2 linked regions of the Streptomyces sp. 2114.4 genome follow. Each later gene encodes a partner of the first gene's protein in a complex. Links are inferred from orthologs where the notes say so. Each region holds a gene or a part of one and is shown in the gene's direction. Other genes may lie near its edges. The genes, in order: uvrB and CFW40_RS23905.

Evidence for each region.
Region 2: the proteins of uvrB (region 1) and CFW40_RS23905 are in contact, whole or in part, in a crystal structure (PDB 7EGT), measured with the Thermus thermophilus proteins. The link is inferred for Streptomyces sp. 2114.4 from one-to-one orthologs. Residues at the interface, in WP_096411307.1 of Thermus thermophilus: Glu23, Leu25, Arg26, Asp27, Gly28, Glu29, Arg30, Phe31, Arg55, Glu326, Asp327, Phe328, Glu379, Ser382, Gln383, His398, Gly400, Arg401; in WP_096412145.1 of Thermus thermophilus: His654, Arg656, Phe657, Gln666, Asp668, Glu669, Lys680, Arg681, Leu682, Ser683, Lys685, Tyr686, Ala687.

The regions. Positions count from the first base shown.
Region 1 is NZ_FYEY01000001.1:1,852,551-1,858,906, reverse strand. Bases 1,473-4,428 are described here. They hold uvrB (excinuclease ABC subunit UvrB), read left to right. Parts: upstream 1,473-1,862; coding sequence 1,863-3,995; downstream 3,996-4,428. Other genes in these bases: CFW40_RS08110 (TerD family protein), read left to right, coding at 4,265-4,428. In the rest of the region: CFW40_RS08125 (methylated-DNA--[protein]-cysteine S-methyltransferase), read right to left, coding at 1-184; CFW40_RS08120 (glycerophosphodiester phosphodiesterase family protein), read right to left, coding at 275-1,159; more of CFW40_RS08110, read left to right, coding at 4,429-4,843; CFW40_RS08105 (TerD family protein), read left to right, coding at 4,959-6,356. UniProt on the Escherichia coli protein: The UvrABC repair system catalyzes the recognition and processing of DNA lesions. A damage recognition complex composed of 2 UvrA and 2 UvrB subunits scans DNA for abnormalities.
Region 2 is NZ_FYEY01000001.1:5,399,831-5,406,197, forward strand. Bases 1,501-4,467 are described here. They hold CFW40_RS23905 (ATP-dependent DNA helicase UvrD2), read left to right. Parts: upstream 1,501-1,853; coding sequence 1,854-4,082; downstream 4,083-4,467. Other genes in these bases: CFW40_RS23910 (hypothetical protein), read left to right, coding at 4,228-4,467. Outside these bases: nudC (NAD(+) diphosphatase), read left to right, coding at 54-989; CFW40_RS23900 (mycoredoxin), read right to left, coding at 1,231-1,473; more of CFW40_RS23910, read left to right, coding at 4,468-4,551; CFW40_RS23915 (WhiB family transcriptional regulator), read left to right, coding at 4,701-5,054; CFW40_RS23920 (hypothetical protein), read left to right, coding at 5,051-5,368; CFW40_RS23925 (hypothetical protein), read left to right, coding at 5,466-5,663; CFW40_RS23930 (AarF/ABC1/UbiB kinase family protein), read right to left, coding at 5,761-6,367. UniProt on the Escherichia coli protein: A helicase with DNA-dependent ATPase activity. Unwinds DNA duplexes with 3'-5' polarity. Translocates on single-stranded DNA with 3'-5' polarity. Initiates unwinding more efficiently from a nicked substrate than double-stranded DNA.

The DNA.
Region 1 (6,356 bases):
GGGCCGTCTGCCCGTCGGCATGGAAGACGACACGGACCAGGCCCTCCCGGGTCGCGGCGAGCAGCAGCGGGCCGATCGGTGTCTCCAGCCGCGTCCAGGCCCAGTCGCGCCGGGCCGCCGTCCCTGTCTCCGGTGCGGTGTGAGGCGGCCCCTCCGGACGCGGAGCCTGCTCGGAATTCGTCACCTGATCAGGGTAGGACGCACCACTGACAATGCCGCGGGAAACGGACCGGCTGCCGCCCTGAGCCCGTTCCCCACCGTCTCCGGATCCGGCTCAGTCGTCGTCGCCGCCCACCGCGTCGCGCACCACGTCGGGCTTGTTGGTGATGATGCCGTCGACGCCCAGACCGGCGACCTTCACCGCGGTTGCCGCGTCGTCGACGGTCCAGGTGTACAGGTCCAGCGGTCGTCGGTGCGGGCCCTTCAGACCGTGCACGGCGGCGACGTACTCCGGGGTGACCGCGGTGTGGACGGGGTTGATCTGATCGCAGTACCGCGCGAACTTCGGGAGGTCGGCGACGGACGGGTTGCCGAGAAAGCCCGTCGTGAGGTCCGGCCGCAGGCGGTGCACGGTCTTGAGGGCGTCGGCGTTGAAGCTCTGGATGATCAGACGGCCCTTGACGTGCCCCTTGTCCAGCCAGCCCGCGCGACGCAGCTCGTTGAGGGTCTGCCGCTCGATGCCGGGGTAGAGCTCCGGCGATTTCAGCTCCATCAGCAGGCTCTGGTCGTTGTGCTCGACCTCGTCCATGTAGTCCTCGAGGGTCGGCACCCGCTCCCCGCGGAACTTCCGTCCGAACCAGCTGCCCGCGTCCAGCTTCTCGATCTCGCGGAGCGTGAAGTCCGATACGTTCCACGGGGAGCGGCCGGGAAAGACCTGCTCGACGTTGGTCGTCCGGGCGAGCGAGTTGTCATGGAGGATGACCAGCTCGCCGTCCTTGGTGCGCTGGACGTCGTTCTCGACCCACTCGAAGCCCAGCCGGTCGGCCGCGTCGATCGAGGCGAGGGTGTTCTCGGGCGCGTACGTCGAGGCGCCGCGGTGAGCGATCGTCACCGGAGGGCGTCCGCCCGGTGCGGCCTGGACGACGGTTGTGGAGAGGGCGAGCGCGGACAGACCCATGAGCGCACCGGCGGCAACGGTGGCGACGGGGCGAATACGCATACGGACTCCTCGTGACGTCGTGGACGTGAGCTGACGTGAAGTGACGTGAACCGGGTCGGACGGGCAGAGGCTCGCAGCTGTGCCGTAGCGGGAGGCGGTCGTGTGGTGGCCGGGCGCTGAACGGGGAGTGGCCGGTTTTCCGGTGCGGAGCGACACGCAGTTGCAGGGTGACCGGATTGGCCGTGCCACGGACGTACGACCCGACGCCGTCCAACTTGCCGGAGCCTCGGCATCCGCGCATCTTGACCGATGATGCGTCACCCGTCGTGCGCCTGAACGGTTTTGGTCGAACACACCTCGCGGGGTGGTCCGCCGCGCCGGCTCCGTGCGTGGGCGCGTCGCGCTCCCGGGCCCGGTCACGGAACCGGGCCCGGGACCCGGCCGCGGAGGGGAGCAGGGCCGCTTTCCCGCGTGTCCCGGGTGCCCCACGTGTTCCGCACGTCTCCCGCACGCGAGGGCCACGGCCGGTCTGCGGCGTCACGCGCTCCGGTGCGGCCCACCGGTTCGCCGGCCCTCCGGCCCACCGGCCTGTCGGCCCGCCGTCCCACCGGCCCGCCGCTCCGTGGCGCCCGTCGCCCCCGGCCGCCCCGCCCTCCGTCGCGCCCCGCCCGGCGCCCGGAAAACGACCCCGTCACAGCCCCGAAACCGCAGGTCAGAGCACTGGTCACGTCGATTGTCAGTGCTGAGTCGTACCGTGGATGCCATGCGGCCCGTATCAAACATCGAACGCACGGTGGCGCCCTTCGAGGTCGTCAGCCCCTACCAGCCCAACGGCGACCAGCCCGCGGCCATCGCCGAACTCGACCGGCGTATCCGCGGGGGTGAAAAGGACGTCGTCCTGCTCGGTGCGACCGGCACCGGCAAGTCGGCGACCACCGCGTGGATGATCGAGAAGCTGCAGCGCCCGACGCTCGTCATGGCGCCCAACAAGACCCTCGCGGCCCAGCTCGCCAACGAATTCCGCGAGCTGCTGCCGAACAACGCCGTCGAGTACTTCGTCTCCTACTACGACTACTACCAGCCCGAGGCCTACGTCCCGCAGTCCGATACGTACATCGAGAAGGACTCCTCCATCAACGAGGAGGTCGAACGGCTGCGGCACTCCGCGACGAATTCGCTGCTCACCCGGCGTGATGTCGTCGTGGTCGCCTCGGTGTCCTGCATCTACGGCCTCGGTACGCCGCAGGAGTACGTCGACCGGATGGTGCCGCTGAAGGTCGGCGACGAATTCGACCGCGACGCGCTGCTGCGCCGCTTCGTCGACATCCAGTACACCCGCAACGACGTCGCCTTCACCCGTGGCACCTTCCGGGTGCGCGGCGACACCATCGAGATCTTCCCGGTGTACGAAGAGCTGGCCGTGCGGATCGAGATGTTCGGCGACGAGATCGAGGCGCTGTCCACCCTCCATCCGCTCACCGGCGAGGTCATCAGCGAGGACCGGGAGCTGTACGTCTTCCCGGCCAGCCACTACATCGCCGGCCCGGAGCGCATGGAGCGGGCGATCGCCGGGATCGAGGCCGAGCTGGCGGACAGCCTCGCCACGATGGAGAAGCAGGGCAAGCATCTGGAGGCCCAGCGGCTGCGGATGCGCACCACCTACGACATCGAGATGATGCGTCAGATCGGCTCCTGCTCGGGCATCGAGAACTACTCGATGCACATGGACGGCCGCGAGCCCGGCTCCGCGCCCAACACCCTCCTCGACTACTTCCCGGACGACTTCCTGCTGGTCATCGACGAGTCGCATGTCACGGTCCCGCAGATCGGTGCCATGTACGAGGGCGATGCCTCGCGCAAGCGCACCCTCGTCGAGCACGGCTTCCGGCTGCCGTCCGCCATGGACAACCGGCCGCTGAAGTGGGAAGAGTTCCTGGGGCGCATCGGCCAGACCGTCTACCTGTCCGCGACACCCGGGAAGTACGAGCTCTCCCGGGGCGACGGCTTCGTGGAGCAGATCATCCGCCCGACCGGTCTGGTCGACCCGGAAGTGGTGGTCAAGCCCACCGACGGACAGATCGACGACCTGGTGCACGAGATCCGTACGCGCACGGAGAAGGACGAGCGCATCCTGGTCACCACCCTCACCAAGAAGATGGCCGAGGACCTCACGGACTACTTCCTCGAGCTCGGTATCCAGGTCCGGTACCTGCACAGCGATGTGGACACCCTGCGCCGGGTGGAGCTGCTGCGGGAGCTGCGCTCGGGTGAGTACGACGTCCTGGTGGGCATCAACCTGCTGCGGGAGGGCCTTGACCTGCCCGAGGTCTCCCTGGTGGCCATTCTGGACGCCGACAAGGAGGGCTTCCTGCGGTCCGGTTCGGCGCTCATCCAGACCATCGGACGTGCGGCGCGCAATGTCTCCGGACAGGTGCACATGTACGCCGACAAGGTCACCCCGGCGATGGCGAAGGCCATCGACGAGACCAACCGCCGCCGGGAGAAGCAGCTGGCGTACAACAAGGAGAACGGCATCGACCCGCAGCCGCTCCGCAAGAAGATCGGTGACATCGTCGCCACCCTCGCCCGCGAGGAGATCGACACCCAGGAGCTGCTGGGCTCGGGGTACCGCAAGGGCGCCGCTGCCAAGGAGACCCAGGGCAAGGCGCCGGTCCCGGCGCTCGGCGGCAAGGCCGCGAAGGGCAAGGGCGGCAAGGCGGGCGCGGACCTGACGGACCGTCCCGCCGCCGAACTGGCCGCGCTCATCGAGGAGATGACGGAGCGGATGCGGGCCGCCGCGGCGGAGCTGCAGTTCGAGGTCGCCGCCAGGCTGCGCGACGAGGTGAGCGAACTGAAGAAGGAACTGCGGCAAATGAGGGAGGCCGGGGTGAAGTAAGGGGGGAGCGGCACGGGCGGAGCGGCACGAGCTGCAGCGGCCGGAGCTGAGGGGAGTACCGGGGCGGTGCGGGACCGCCCGCCGGGCCGGCCGCCGAGCCCGCCCCGGCCCGGCATCGCCGCATGTGAACGGGGGTCGGCCGGCGGCGCCCGGGTGTGTTGCAGAAGCGCCACAAACGCGGGTCCGGCGCGCCCTGGGCCCGTCGTCGTGCGTAGGGTCGAAGGGGCCGCCGGAAAGCTGGGCGGGGACAGTACAGAGAGGGGACGGGCGTGTCGGTCAATTTGTCCAAGGGGCAGGGCATCAGCCTGCAGAAGTCCGACGGCGGGAGTCTGACCGCGGTGCGGATGGGGCTGGGGTGGCGTTCCGCGCCGCGCCGTGGCCTGTTCGGCCGGCGGACCAGCGAGATCGACCTCGACGCCTCGGCGGTGCTCTTCGCCGACAAGAAGCCGATAGACGTCGTGTTCTTCCAGCACCTGGTCAGCGACGACGGCGCGGTCCGGCACACCGGCGACAACCTGGTCGGCGGGGCGGGTCAGGGCGGCGACGACGAGGCGATCCTGGTCGACCTGGCGCGGGTGCCGGTGCACATCGACCAGATCGTGTTCACCGTCAACTCCTTCACCGGCCAGACGTTCGCCGAGGTGCAGGACGCCTTCTGCCGCCTGGTCGACGAGACCACGGGCCAGGAGCTGGCCCGGTACACCCTCACGGGCGGCGGCAACTACACCGCACAGGTCATGTCCAAGGTGCACCGCGCCGGCAACGGCTGGCAGATGACCGCCATCGGTGAGCCCTCCGTCGGCCGCACGTTCCAGGACCTCGTGCCGGCGATCCTGCCGCACCTGTAGCCGGCACCACCCTCCGGCCACCGCCGCGGCGGCGCGTACCGGGCCGCGCCGCGAACCCCTGGGCCCGCGCCCGGGGCAGGACCCGGGCATGCCACAACCACCAGGGGGAACCACGATGACGGCCGAGCTGGTCCGGGGGCAGAACCATCCACTGGACCGGACGCGGGTCGAGATCCGGGTGACGGCGGGCTCTCCCGTCATGGCCGGGGTCGCCCTCGGCGACGAGCAGGGCAGGCTCGCCGGCGCCGAGGCGGTGGCCCACCCGGGCGCGCCGCGGCGCACCGGCATCGAGGTCCCCCGTCAGGCGGCCGCCGAGCACCGCATCGCGGTGGACCTCGACGCGCTGCCCGCCGCCGTCCACCGGGTGAGCGTGCTGCTGGCGCTGACCGGCGGGACCGGCCTGACCACCTTCGGCCCGGCCGCCGCACCCGCCGTCACGGTCACCGGTCTCGACGGCACCGCCCTCGCCCGCTACACCGTCACCGGCCTGGGCGCCGAGTCCGCCGTCGTCGCCGTGGAGCTCTACCGCAGGCAGGGTGGCTGGAAGGTACGCGCCGTGGGCCAGGGCTACGCCGGCGGTCTCACGGCCATGCTGGGCGACCAGGGCCTGCCGCAGGCGGCGGAGCTGGCCGCGGAGATCGAGGAAGCGGTCGGCCGGGGGCAGGCCCGTGCGGTCCCGGCGCCCGACCCCGTGGCGGTGAGCCGGTCCGAACGGCCCGGGGCCGGCCCGGCCGCCGCGGCCCGGCCGTCCTCCCCGCATCCTCCCGCATCTGACGGCCCGGCAGCCTCCGGGACCCGACCCGGAACCGGCCCCGGAACCGAACCCGAAAACGTCCCCGGGACCGCTCCCGGGGCCGGAGCGCAGGCCGGAGCCGGGACCCCCGGCAGCGCGGCGCCCGCGCCCGTGGGCGGCGCCCGCGTCGACTACCGTCACCCGAAGCGCCGCAGCACCCTCGCCCCGGCCGGTCCGGTCCCGGCCGCCCCCGCCCCGGCCGCAGGCCCCGCGTCGCCCGCCGGCCCCGCGTCGCCCGTGGCCGGTGACGCCGCCGGCTGGAGCATGGAGGAGCGGCTCTACAACCAGGTCTGGGGGATGTTCGAGGATCTGGCCCGCTCGGTCGCGGCCTACCGCAGCGCCTCGGGCTTCGCCGAGTCGCGCCTGGAGCAGGAGCTCGACCAGGCCCTGTCCGACCCGCGCAACCGCCTCGGCACGGCCGCCGACGAGGCCCGTGCCGCCGCCCGCGACAAGCACGCCGCCCTCGTCACCCAGGCCCGCGCCGCCCTCGACCGTGACCTCGCACAGCTCGCGGCCGAGTCGGCGGTCGTCGAGCCCGCCCTGCCGCCCGCCTTCGCCCGCTGGGACCACCCCGTCTGGCAGGGCCACCACGCCCCGTCCACGCGTCCGATGGCCTTGCGCCTGGGCGATCTGCACCTCCCCGAAGTGCTGGACCTGCGCATTCCCATGCTCGTACGCCTCCCCCTGGAGCGCGGGCTGTGGGTCGACAGCGGGCCCGAT
Region 2 (6,367 bases), 3.5 Mb from region 1 along the record:
TCCGCGCCCGTACGCAGCAATCACCCACGCCACAGGGGGAGTTGGAAACAGCAGTGACCACCTGGACCGACCACACCGCCGGCCGGCCGCTCACGTTCAGCGCGCCGAGCGGAATTGACCGCTCCGCCCATCACCGTCTCGACGAGGCATGGCTGGCGGCGGCCTGGAGCCACCCGACGACGCGCGTCTTCGTGGTGTCCGGCGGACAGGCGCTGATCGACGACACCCCTGACGGCCGCACCGAGCTGATCATGACGCCGTCCTTCGAGGCGCCGCTGACCGAGGCCCACCGCTACTACCTCGGCACCGACGACGAGGGCGTCAGCTACTTCGCCCTCCAGAAGGACTCGCTGCCCGGCCGCATGGACCAGTCCGCGCGCCCGGCGGGCCTGCGCGAGGCCGGTCTGCTGCTGTCGCCCCGCGACGCGGGCCTGCTGGTGCACGCCGTCGCCCTCGAAAACTGGCAGCGCCTGCACCGCTTCTGCTCACGCTGCGGCGAGCGCACCGTCATCGCCGCCGCGGGGCACATCCGCCGCTGCCCGGCGTGCGGCGCCGAGCACTACCCACGCACCGACCCGGCGGTGATCATGCTCGTCACCGACGAGGAGGACCGCGCCCTCCTGGGCCGGCAGGTCCACTGGCCCGAGGGCCGCTTCTCCACCCTTGCCGGCTTCGTCGAGCCGGGTGAGTCCATCGAGCAGTCGGTGGCGCGTGAAGTCTCCGAGGAGGCCGGCGTCGTCGTCGGCGATGTCGAGTACATCGCCAGCCAGCCCTGGCCCTTCCCCTCCAGCCTGATGCTGGGCTTCATGGCGCGCGCCACGTCGTCCGAGATCCAGGTCGACGGCGAGGAGATCGAAGAGGCCCGCTGGTTCTCCCGCGAGGACCTGCGCGCCGCCTTCGAGTCCGGCGAGGTCCTTCCGCCCTACGGCATCTCCATCGCCGCCCGCCTCATCGAGCTCTGGTACGGCAAGCCGCTGCCCAAGCCGTGAGCGCTGGACGGTGAGCGGGGGCGGGCGGGCCGTATGGCAGTCCGCCCCCGACGCCGTCAGGCAGCAGCCAGCGGGCAGACGGTACGCAGCAGGCAGCAGCCAGCAGGCCGTCGGCCGGTCCCACATGGGGTCCGGCCGACGGCCTGCCGCGTGCACACGGAGCGCAGCCGTCAGACCATCCGGCCGTCGAGCCGTCGAGCCGTCGAGCCGTCGAGCCGTCGAGCCGTCCGGCCATCGGCTGTCAGGCCCCGACCTTCTCCTTGACCTGCGCCAGGGACGGGTTGGTCAGCGTCGAGCCGTCGGGGAACCGCACGGTCGGCACGGTCTGGTTGCCGCCGTTCGCCTTCTCCACGAACGCCGCGGACTCCGGGTCGTGCTCGATGTTGATCTCGGTGTACGCGATGCCCTCGCGGTCCATCTGGCCCTTCAGCCGACGGCAGTAGCCGCACCAGGTCGTGCTGTACATCGTCACAGTGCCCGCCATGCGTCCCGCGCTCCTTCGTTAAGTCTTGATCCGAAACCGCCCGACGCCGTACTCGGCACTCGGCGCGGCCAAGCACCACAACGTACGACGTGCCCGGGGCATTCCCGGGGGGCCACCCCCACCCCTCCCCCCTCCCCACCCACACCCCCGAGAGACCGCCCCCACCGGCCTCGCCTCAGCCCCCACCGCCCCTTCCCGCTGCTGCTGCTGCCGCTGCCGCTGCGCCGCTCTGCGCCGGCTGCTCGCCGCTGAGAAAAGCAAAGCACCCTCCGCGGCCGCGTGCCGGCCGTTGTCCACAGGGGCCGTGATGCGTACGACCGGGGTGCGGCGGCTGTGGACGGGCTTCCCGGGCGGCCGCGCGGACCTGGCAGCATGGCGGGGTGACAGCAGCAACGGACTCCTCTCTCTTCCCGCAGGTGCCTGACTCGGCCGACGGGGTGCTCGACGGGCTCGACCCCGAGCAGCGCGAGGTCGCCACGGCTCTGCACGGTCCCGTCTGCGTGCTGGCCGGTGCCGGCACGGGCAAGACCCGCGCGATCACCCACCGGATCGCCTACGGGGTGCGGGCCGGGATCCTGCAGCCCGCGAGTGTGCTCGCGGTCACGTTCACGGCCCGCGCGGCCGGCGAGATGCGCGGCCGGCTGCGGCAGCTCGGCGCGGGCGGGGTCCAGGCCAGGACGTTCCACTCCGCCGCCCTGCGGCAGCTCCAGTTCTTCTGGCCGAAGGCCGTCGGCGGTGAGGTCCCGCGGCTGCTGGAGCGCAAGATCCAGCTCGTCGCCGAGGCCGCCGCCCGCTGCGGCATCCGGCTGGACCGCAATGAGCTGCGCGATGTCACGGCCGAGATCGAATGGTCCAAGGTCACCCAGACCGTGCCGGCCGACTACCCCGCCGCCGTCGTCAAGGCCGGCCGCGAGGCCCCTCGTGACCCGGCCGAGGTCGGGCAGATCTACCGCACGTATGAACAGCTCAAGCGCGAGCGCGGCAGCATCGACTTCGAGGATGTGCTGCTGCTCACCGTCGGTGTGCTGCAGGACCGGCACGACATCGCCGAGCAGGTCCGGGCCCAGTACCAGCACTTCGTCGTCGACGAGTACCAGGACGTCAGCCCGCTCCAGCAGCGGCTGCTGGAGCTGTGGCTGGGGGACCGCGACACCCTCTGCGTGGTCGGCGACGCCGGCCAGACGATCTACAGCTTCACCGGCGCCACCCCGGACCACCTCCTCAACTTCCGCACCCGCCATCCGAACGCGACGGTCGTCAGGCTCGTCCGCGACTACCGCTCCAGCCCCCAGGTCGTGCACCTCGCCAACGGTCTGCTCTCCCAGGCCAAGGGGCGCGCCGCCGAGCAGCGCCTGGAACTGGTCTCGCAGCGCGAGGCCGGCCCCGAGCCCGTGTACACGGAGTACGCCGACGAGCCCGCCGAGGCCGAGGGCACCGCCCGCCGGATCCGTGACCTGATCGCCGCCGGTGTGCCCGCCGGGGAGATCGCCGTGCTCTTCCGCATCAACGCCCAGTCCGAGGTCTACGAGCAGGCGCTGGCGGACGCCGGGGTGCCGTATCAGCTGCGGGGCGCCGAGCGGTTCTTCGAGCGGCCCGAGGTGCGCGAGGCCGGAGTCAAGCTGCGCGGCGCCGCCCGTTTCGGTGCCAACGACGCGCTGCTCGACGACGCCATGGATCTGCCGTCCGAGGTGCGGGCGGTGCTCAGCGACATGGGCTGGACGAGCAGGCCGCCGGCCGGCTCCGGGGCGGTGCGGGACCGCTGGGAGTCCCTGGCGGCCTTGGTCCGGCTGGCCGAGGACTTCGCCAGGGCCCGGCCCGCGGCCACCCTCGCGGACCTCGTCGCCGAGCTGGACGAGCGGGCGAACGTCCAGCACGCCCCGACGGTCGAAGGGGTGACCCTGGCGTCCCTGCACGCTGCCAAGGGCCTGGAGTGGGATGCCGTCTTCCTGGTCGGCCTCACCGAGGGCATGCTGCCGATCACCTACGCCAAGACTGACGAGCAGATCGAGGAGGAGCGCCGGCTGCTCTATGTCGGCGTCACCCGCGCCCGGCTGCATCTGGGCCTGTCCTGGTCGCTGGCGCGCTCTCCCGGCGGGCGGGCCTCCCGCCGCGCCAGCCGCTTCCTCAGCGGCCTGCGGCCCGGGTCCGGGGCGGCGGCCGGCCGCCGGGCGCCGGGCGCGCTCTCCGGGGGCATCGAGCGCGGCGACGGGGCGGCTGCGGTGGCTCGGCGCCCCCGGCACCGCAGCCCGGCCCGCTGCCGGGTCTGCAACAGGACCCTCACCGACGCGGGCGAGATGAAGCTGATGCGGTGCGAGGACTGCCCCTCGGAGCTCGACGAGGCGCTTTACGAGCGGCTGTGCGCGTGGCGGGCCGAGCAGGCGGCGCGTTCCCGGCAGCCCGCCTACTGCGTCTTCACCGACAAGACCCTGATGGCGATCGCGGAGGCCGTGCCGGGAACCGAAGCGGAGCTTGCGGTCATCTCCGGGGTGGGGCGGCGGAAGTTCGACCGCTACGGCAGTGACGTGCTGGCAATCTGTGCCGGCGAGGAGCTCGTGGGGGCCTCGGAGGACGGGCCCGGGGACGCCGCGAAAAACTCGTCGGAAAAATAGTTTGCGCGCGCGGAGCGCATCCCCATAGCCTTCACAAGCAACGGAGACAACGGTTTCTTTCCGAGATCCGATGGATCCGTGCTGTACTTGAACACCCTGGAACGGGATTCCCGGTCCACCGAGACGCCGAGAGGAGGCGAGCCCAGTGATCAGCATCATCGAGACCAACAAAATGACCGATCTCTCGGTCGTCGCCACCTGCCCGCTCGGCTCCTCGCTCCCTGGTACCGGTATGTCCGGCTTCGGCCGCCTGTCCGGTATGGGAGTCGCGCGTCCCGAGTCCCTCGCTGTGCTGACGCGCGGCGAGCGGAGCGAGCGACCGACCGAGGCACCTGCGGTAGCAGCGGCGGCATCGGCGAATGCCCTTGTCTTCGCGGCGGCCAATGGTGCCGGATCCCGGAAGCAGTACCAGACGCAGCATGAAACGTGGGCCTACCGCGGCCACGAACCCTGGAGAGATCCAGCCTGATCGGCACGATCAGGTCGGCACCTTCCAGGGCCGCGGAACCCACACCGGGATCCGCGGCCCTTTTGTTTTCCCCCAAGCCTCCGGCTAGGGGGGACCCCCACAAGCGCGCCCGCCACCAGCCGGGCCGAACAGACGAGGAACACACCACCGTGCAACTGCAGACGCACACCCCGTCCGTAGCCACCGACCTGATCCCTCCGCCCGACCCTCAGGAGAACTCCTTGCTTCCCCTCACCGAGCTCGACGACGAGATCGACCGCCTCGGCGCCGCCGTTCCGTGCCGCACCTACGACCCCGAGGTCTTCTTCGCCGAGTCCCCGGCCGACGTCGAGTACGCCAAGACGCTGTGCCAGACCTGTCCGGTCCGTGAGGCCTGCCTCGCCGGTGCCAAAGACCGCCGTGAGCCGTGGGGCGTCTGGGGCGGCGAGCTCTTCGTCCAGGGCGTCGTCGTGCCGCGGAAGCGGCCGCGTGGCCGTCCGCGCAAGAACCCGGTCGCGGCATGAACACCATCGGCACAGGAACGATCGACCGTCCCCTCACCCGGGACCCCCAGAAGCAGGACCTCACGATGAACCCCTCCCTCACCGACACCCCCGTCCTTGTGAACACCGACGCGACCGAGTCGCGTCAGAACAGGAACCTCGCCATGCAACTCATCCCAGAAGCTCTGGCGCGTGCGCATATGCACCAACGCCTCCGGGAGGCCGAATCGGAACGCAGGGCGCACCGGCTCGCGGCCGCGCGGCGTATGCAGCGGCGCGCCGAGCGCGCGTCGCTCCGTGCCCGCCGGGCGCTGGCCATGGCCGTGATGCAGTAAGGCGCTGATGCCGCCACCCATGGGGTCCGTCCGACAGGGCGGGCCCCATGGTGCGTTGTATCCCGTTTCGCGGGTCCGGCGGGGATATCGTCGGCTGGTGGACCAGAAGACGCATGAACGCGCGGAGTTGGCCGACGGGAACACGATGTGCGCCGGCTGCGGCGCGGTCGCCGAGGGCGCCGGGCCGACCTGGACCTGCTCCGTCGAGAACGGTGAGCGCCGCTACTTCTGCCACCACTGTGCGCGGGAGAACATCCGGGCCATCGAAGGGCGCCTGGATTCCAGCTGGTGGTGAGGCCGGCCGCCGCCGGAGCCGGCTGCCCCCGGGCCGTCCTGTCCGCTCCGCCGGCCGGAGCGGACAGGACGGGCTCGTGTGGCGCGGTGGGCCCGGCTCAGACCGTGGTCTCCTCGACGGACTCCTTCCCGAGCTCCGCACCGATCTCGTCGTCCCCGAGGGGGTCGGCACCGGCGATGTCCGGGGCGGCCGGCTCCTCCTCGGGCACAAAGCCGGGCAGCCACGCCTCCAGCTCGTCGCGCAGCCGTACCGTCGCCCCCAGCTGGCACAGCACCCCGATCGTGCTCAAGGTCACCCGGTGGATCAGGAGGTACGAGGGCGGCAGATTGAGCTGCTTGCCCAACTGGTGGGCAGGAGAGCGCGGATCGCCGATCCGGGTGGCCTGATGGCGCATCCAGCTCCGGGTGAAGGTGAAGGCGTCCACCAGCGCGGGCTCGATGATCGGCAGGAGATAGTCCAGCACCGCGTCCGGGTCCAGCTCGATGGACTCCTTGACGAAGCCCTCCTCGCACAGCAGCTGGTAGACGGCGTCCGCCTCGCCCTCCAACGTCATCCGCAGCGAGGTCCCGATCGTCGGCGGCAGCCCCTCGGGCAGCCGGTCGACGGTGCCGAAGTCCAGCACCCCCAGCCGCCACTCCTCGACCGGGCCGTCCGGGAAGTTTCCGGCCAACAGCCGGAAGTTGCCCGGATGCGGGTCGGCATGC